DNA from 2 places in the Stenotrophomonas sp. YJH_SMC_17 genome. Region 1 is predicted to be linked to the other one. Evidence: predicted binding sites of a transcription regulator. Region 1 holds the regulator's gene; the other holds the start of a gene.
The links. The regulator FliA, encoded in region 1, starts transcription of late flagellar genes. The targets are predictions, from matches to a motif close to TAAAGTTTNNCNNNCNNNGGCCGATAA.
Positions count from the first base shown of each region.

Region 1 (3,533 bases):
GGCGCCACCATGCAGCTGGTCGAGCAGGGCTTCGAACTCGTCTTCGCTGATCAATCCATCGTCCGCCTTCTTCGCCGGTGCGACCGCAGTCGGCGGGTTGCCGCCGTGCAGCTGGTCGAGCAGGGCCTCGAATTCGTCTTCGGTGATCAGGTCGCCGCCAGCGGCAGCCGGTGCGGCGGCGCTCGGGGCCGCGGTACCGCCACCGTGCATGTCGAACTGGGCGATCAGCTCCGGCGGGGCGTAGCCCGGTTCGGTGCCCGACGACACCGCGTCGAGCATTGACTGCAGGTAGTCCAGCGATTGCTGGGCGGCGTCGAAGTGATGGGCCTGCAGCACGGCCTGCCCGGCGCGCGCGATCCCCAGTGCTTCTTCGGCGGCGTGGCACAGCTCGACCATGGCGGTGACGCCGAGGAAGCCGGCGCCGCCCTTGAGCGTGTGGTAGCCGCGGAACACCGCGTTGAGCTGCTCGCTGTCCTGCGGCGCCTGCTCCAGCGACACCAGCTGTTCGCCCAGGCGGTCCAGGATTTCCTGTGCCTCGATGATGAAATCGGCAGTGATGTCGTCGGATACCGCGCTCATGGTTACAGCCCCAGATCCGACAACAGGTCGTCGGCGTCGTTCTGCGAGACCGCGTGGCGGTCCAGTCCCTTCAGTGCCGGCCCGGCCAGTTCCGGGTCGGTGCGATGCTGTTCCGGCGGCAGGCCGAGTGCGCCGAAACCTTCGTGTACGCGGCGCACGATGCCGACCACGCGCCGGATGATCTGTCCGGTCAGGTCCTGGTAGCTCTGGGTCAGGGCGATTTCGGTGAGGTTGTGGCGGATGCGCTCGAGCTGCGCGTCCTGGCCGGGCTGCAGGCCTTCGGCGCGCAGCTGTTCGGTCAGGCTGCGGCATTCCTCGGCCAGGTCCAGGGTGCGGTGGGTGGCCTGTTCGGTCATCGCCACCACGTGGTCCAGGCGTGCGCAGGCGTCGTCCAGTTCACCGGCTTCGCTCGGCACGGTCGGCAGTTCACCCAGCGCCTGACCCAGCTCGCGGGCCAGCCGCGAAAGGCCGCTCATCATCGGCTGCGTGCGCAGCGCGACCAGTCCGTCGATGCGTTGCCGCCAAGCGGCTTCGTCACCGGACTCCAGCGCGTCCAGGGCTTCCTGCAGGCGCAGGGCGAGGGCGTTCCTGTCGACCGTGGTATCCATCAGGCGCTGGCCGCCAGGCGTTCGAAGATCTTGCCCAGCTTCTCTTCCAGCGTCTGCGCGGTGAACGGCTTGATGATGTAGCCGTTGACGCCGCTCTGTGCCGCTTCGATGATCTGCTCGCGCTTGGCTTCGGCGGTGACCATCAGCACAGGCAGCGTTTTCAGCTTGGCGTCGGCGCGGATCGCCTTCAGCAGCTCGATGCCGGTCATCACCGGCATGTTCCAGTCGGTGACCACGAAATCGAACGGCTGGCTCTGCAGCAACGACAGCGCGGCATGCCCGTCCTCGGCTTCGGCGGTGTTGGTGAAGCCCAGATCGCCCAGCAGGTTCTTGACGATGCGACGCATGGTCGAAAAGTCGTCGACGATCAGGATGCGCATGTTCTTGTTCAAAGCAGAGTTCCTTTGTTGTTCATTCCGGGCGGCCGGGGGCAGCCGCCTCGGGGATGTTCATTCTTCAAGGCCGGCGTCGACCGCCTCGAATATCTTCAGTCGGCCCCGCAGGCGCAGTACCGCCTGGCCGTGGATCTGGCAGACCCGCGATTCGCTCACGCCGAGCACTGCGCCGATCTCCTTCAGGTTCAGCTCCTGCTCGTAGTACAGCGAGAGCACCAGCTGTTCGCGCTCGGGCAGGTGGCCGATGGCCTTGCCCAGCTCGCGGCCGAATTCGCCGCGCTCCAGCACCTGCTGTGGGGTCGGGCCGCCCTGGGCGACGGTGTCCAGCTCGCCCTGGTCCTCGATGCGCGATTCCAGGCTCAGCACCTGGCCGCGTGCGGCGTCTTCCATCAACCGCAGGTACTCTGGCAACGGCATCTCCATCGCCGCGGCCACTTCGGTGGCGCTGGCGGCACGGCCGCTGCTCTGTTCGAGGCGGCGGATGGTGGCGGCGGCGTCACGCGCACGGCGGTGCACCGAACGCGGCACCCAGTCGCCGCGGCGGATCTCGTCGATCATCGAGCCACGGATGCGGATCGAGGCATAGGTCTCGAACGAGGCGCCCTGGTCGGCGTCATAGCTGCGCGAGGCTTCGATCAGGCCCATCATGCCGGCCTGGATCAGGTCGTCCACTTCGACGCTGGCCGGCAACCGCGCAGCCAGGTGGTGGGCGATGCGCCGCACCAGATCCGAGTGCTGGGCGATGACCTCGTTGGCTGCCGAGCGCTGGACCTCCCGGTACTGGGCTGCGCCTTTCATGCGGCCACCCCGCGCTGCTTGAGGATGCGCTCGAGGAAGAACTCGACGCCGCCACGCGGCTCGGTCGGCGCCTGCCAGCGGGCGGTGCGGCGGGCAATCTCGGTGATCGCCAGCGCGGCCGGGCTGGACGGATAAGCCTTCACCACCGGCTGCTGGCGCTGCACCGACAGGCGCAGCCAGTCATCCTGCGGCACGCAGCCCAGGTAGTTCAGCGAGACATCGGCAAGGAACTTCTCGCAGACGCGGGTCAGCTTCTCGTACAGCACGCGGCCTTCGTTGGGATCGCGCACCATGTTGGCCACCACCTGGATGCGGTCCACGCCGCGCTCGCGTGACAGCACCTTGATCAGCGCGTAGGCATCGGTGATCGAGGCCGGTTCGTCACAGACCACCACCACGGTGTCCTGCGCGGCCTGGCAGAAGGTCAGCACGCCGTCGGTGATGCCGGCGGCGGTGTCGACCACCATGATGTCCAGCTCGCGTTCCAGTTCGGAGAACACGTTGACCAGGCCGACATGCTCGGCCGGGGCCAGCTCGGCCATGTGCCGGCGGCCGGACGCGGCCGGGACCACCAGCACGCCATTCGGGCCTTCGACGATGACGTCGTCCAGCGAGCAGCGGCCGGCGACCAGGTCGGCCAGCGTGAAGGTGGGGTTCAGCCCCAGGATCACGTCGATGTTGGCCAGGCCAAGGTCGGCGTCCAGCAGCAGCGTGCGCTTGCCCATGCCGGCCAGTGCCACGGCCAGGTTGGCCGAGACATTGGTCTTGCCCACGCCGCCCTTGCCGCCGGTCACGGCGATGGTGCGCACAGGGCCGAGCGGCTCGCTGCGGGTGGCCGACAGCGGGAAGGTCTTGGTCAGCTTGGCGTACTCACGCGACGGCATGGTTCAACTCCGGGTTGCAGGGCATATCGGCCGCTCGGCGCAAATCTTCAAGGCGAAGTACAAGATTGGCTGCACTGGCCCGGTGCAGGTCGTCCGGAACGTCCTGGCCATCGGTCACCCAGGTGATCGGCAGGGCATGGTCCACGGCTACCGACAGGGCGTTGCCGAAGCGGCCGGTCTCGTCCAGCTTGCTCAGTACCAGGCCCTGCAGGTTGGCGGCGCCGAAGCGGCGGACCACCTCGTCCATGTCGCCGAAGCTGGTGTTGGCC
Region 1 is NZ_JCAFUU010000012.1:9,631-13,163, forward strand. It holds gene AC5P8Z_RS19370 (chemotaxis protein CheA) at 1-579, opposite strand, end outside; gene AC5P8Z_RS19375 (protein phosphatase CheZ) at 582-1,187, opposite strand; gene cheY (chemotaxis response regulator CheY) at 1,187-1,579, opposite strand; gene AC5P8Z_RS19385 (RNA polymerase sigma factor FliA) at 1,637-2,380, opposite strand; gene AC5P8Z_RS19390 (MinD/ParA family ATP-binding protein) at 2,377-3,264, opposite strand; gene flhF (flagellar biosynthesis GTPase FlhF) at 3,251-3,533, opposite strand, start outside.

Region 2 (3,533 bases), on a different contig from region 1:
CAGCCAGCTGCCGGGCATGGTCGAGGACGCGATGAAGGGCGATATCGAGCTCGCCCCGTTCGTCACGCACACCATGGACCTGGACAAGATCAACGAAGCCTTCGACCTGATGCATGAAGGCAAGTCGATCCGTTCGGTCGTGCATTACTGAGCCACGGCATGGGCTGGCTGGATGCCCTGCGCCGGCCGCGTGCGGAAGACCCGCGCGCGGCCCTGGTCGCCCCGATCGAGCAGGTGCTGCGCGCGCTGGGCTGGGTCGAAGGCGAGGTCGGTGCCCCGCGCCCGGTGGATTCACCGTTCGGCATCGATGAGATGCCGTTCGAGCACTGGCTGGCGCAGGTCTTCCTGCCGCGGCTGCACGAGGCCCGCGCCGATGGCCGATGGCCACCGCGCAGCGATGTGGCGGTGGCCGCGTACCGCAACCTGGATGGCCAGCCCGGCGTCGAGCCGCTGCTGCGCCTGCTGTCGCAGCTGGATGAGTTGATCAACACACGTGACGGCTGACGCCGGCACGCAGGAGAGTCCCATGGAACGCATTGAACACCGCGCCTGTTTCGGTGGCTGGCAGGACGTCTACCGCCATCATTCGACCACGCTGGGCTGCGACATGCAGTTCGCCGTGTACCTGCCGCCGCAGGCGGATACTCAGGCGCTGCCGGTGCTGTACTGGCTGAGCGGCCTGACCTGCACCGAGCAGAATTTCATCACCAAGGCCGGCGCGCAGCGCTATGCGGCCGAGCATGGGGTGATCATCGTCGCACCCGACACCAGCCCGCGCGGTGACGATGTGGCCGATGCCGAGGGCTACGACCTGGGCAAGGGCGCTGGCTTCTACCTCAATGCCACCCGCGTGCCGTGGGCGACGCACTACCGCATGCACGATTACGTGGCGCAGGAGCTGCCGGCGCTGATCGAAGCGAACTTCGCGGTGACCGATGCCCGCGCGATCAGTGGCCATTCGATGGGCGGCCATGGCGCGCTGGTGATCGCGCTGCGCAACCCGGGGCGCTATCGCAGCGTGTCGGCGTTTTCGCCGATTGTCGCGCCCAGCCACGTGCCGTGGGGTCAAAAGGCCTTCCATGCTTACCTCGGCGACAACCCCGCCGACTGGGCAGCGTGGGATGCCTGTGCGCTGCTGGCCACCGCCGAAGAGCGCCTGCCGCTGCTGGTCGACCAGGGCGAGGCCGACGAGTTCCTGCAGACCCAGCTGCAGCCACAGCGCCTGCAGGAGGCCTGCGCGGCCGCCGGCCATCCGCTGACCCTACGCCTGCAGCCTGGTTACGACCACAGCTACTACTTCATTGGCAGCTTCATCGGCGAGCACATCGCCCACCACGCCCGCGCCCTCAACGCCTGAGGCGTCTGCGGTAGTGCCGGCCGCTGGCCGGCCCCCCCAGGGAGATACGGAACTGCAGGTTGCCGACCACTGGCCGGCACTACCGGGCGGTGCCCGCGGCGTGTTGTTTTGCCGCAGTGGATCACGCCGCTGTAGCGTGCCGGCGCGCTATCGTGCGCCCATACGGCCTTGCGGATGGGGGAAGGCATGCCGGTAGTGCTGGCGCTGCTGTATGTGCTGTGCCATGGCGTGGTGCTGGCCCTGTGGCCCGGTCCCGCCGGGGCGGGTTCCTTCGTTTTCCTGACCGGCGCCCCGTTGCTGGCTGCGGTCGCCTGCCTGTGGCGGGCCCGCCGCGACCGCGCGGCGCTGGGGTGGCGGGCCACGGCGTTGGCGCTGCTGCTGTGGGCCGGCGGCATGGCGTTCAACATGATCGACGCTCTGGGCGCCGGCCGTGCCGATTTCACCCCGCGGGCTAGCCTGTTCCTTTACGTGCTTTACGGTGTGCCCCTGGTGTTCATCCTGGCCCGGGCGCGCCGGGAACGGGTCAGCATCAGCCTGATCGATGCGGCGATGGCGGCGCTGCTGGGTGTGCTGTTCTTCGTGCACGCGCAGTCGTTTGCCGCCCGTGTTGACATCGACGACCACGCGTTGTCCAACATGCAGCGCATGTTCGATATCCAGAACCTGTGCATCGCCATGTTCGCGGTGGTGCGCTGGCTGGCCGGCGACGTTCCCGAGCGGCGCACCTTTTTCCGTGCGCTGGCGATGTATGCGGTCACCTACCTGTTGGTGGCGTACTACATCAACCACTACACCTCCGACGATGCGTTCGGTGCCTATGCCGACCTGCTGATCGATCTGCCGTTACTGTTGTTGGCGCTGCTCGCACTCAGCCAGGCACCCGCGCGGATCCTTGCGCCGCATCCGCGGATGGCGCGCACGGTGCAGGCGGCCGGCCCGATGATCCTGCCGTTGCTGCTGCTGGTGGTCGGCACCCTGGTGGTCGACCATGCGCGACCGCTGGCGGTCAGCGGGTTCGTGGTGGCGACGCTGGGCTTCGGCCTGCGCAGCATCCTGCTGCAGGTGGACCTGATGGAACGGCAGGCGTCGCTGGACCAGCTGGCGCGCCAGGATGGCCTGACCGGCGTGGCCAACCGGCGCGAGTTCGACGCGCTGCTGCTGGCCGAGTGGAACCGCGCACGGCGCAGTGGCACCGAGCTGGGCCTGCTGCTGTTGGATATCGACCACTTCAAGGCCTTCAACGACCAGCACGGCCATCCTGCGGGGGACCGCTGTCTGCAGGCGGTTGCTGCGATTCTGAAGGCAGGCGCGGGCCGTGCGGGCGACAGTGTTGCGCGGTACGGGGGCGAGGAATTCGCGGTGATCGTGCCGGGAAGCCCGTTGTCCAGCGTACTGGCGCTGGCTGAGCGCCTGCGCGAGGCGGTGGAAGCGCTGCCACTGGCGGAAGGATCGGTCAGCATCAGCATCGGTGTGGGGTACCTGCATCCGCCAGCGATGGCCAGTGCCGATCAGCTGCTGGCCGATGCCGATGCCGGCCTGTATGCGGCCAAGCGGGCCGGCCGCAACCAGGTGATCCTGCATGCGCACGTGCTGGATGACGAAGGCAGCACGCACGGCACGATGGATTGCTGATCCGGATCCGTCGGTGACGCGCTGACGGCGCATTGCCTCCGGACCGCATCCTGCTCTGGTCGCTCAGAATCGACCTGCTTGAAGTGCCGTCCCCCAGCGCATCACGCTGGACACTCTGGCCGCGCCGGCTAGTGGCTGTGTGCACTCCGTGCAACCTGCATGGGGGGCGGCACGACAGTGCGCTCGACCGGAAGAGTCGAGCGCGCCAAATTTCACCGGCGACGCCGGCGGATGCCTCAACGCACGTCGCGCAGTTCCCAATGGTGGCCGGCCAGCAGGCGCAGGCGCTGCTTGAACACGTCGCTGTCGATGCGGGTGGTGGCCACCAGGTTGATGCGCAGATCCTTCTGCTCGCCGGTCACGGTGGCATCCGGATCGGTTGCCCCCCACTGCGGCTCCACCGCATCCGGGTCGGGCTGCTTGGCCTTCCAGCGCTCGAACAGCGTGCCGCTGCGCAGGGCGTCCTGCAGCTCTTCGGCGAAACCGGCGGCGCCCTGCGAATGGAAGGACAGGTCAGGATCGTTGCCGCGGGCCTTGGACGGGT
Region 2 is NZ_JCAFUU010000003.1:492,235-495,767, forward strand. It holds gene AC5P8Z_RS12000 (S-(hydroxymethyl)glutathione dehydrogenase/class III alcohol dehydrogenase) at 1-151, shown strand, start outside; gene AC5P8Z_RS12005 (YqcC family protein) at 160-504, shown strand; gene fghA (S-formylglutathione hydrolase) at 527-1,357, shown strand; gene AC5P8Z_RS12015 (GGDEF domain-containing protein) at 1,544-2,989, shown strand; gene AC5P8Z_RS12020 (hypothetical protein) at 3,226-3,533, opposite strand, start outside.
Region 2: a site for FliA is predicted at 1,411-1,437, ahead of AC5P8Z_RS12015 (GGDEF domain-containing protein). Genes of this name have one in related genera too.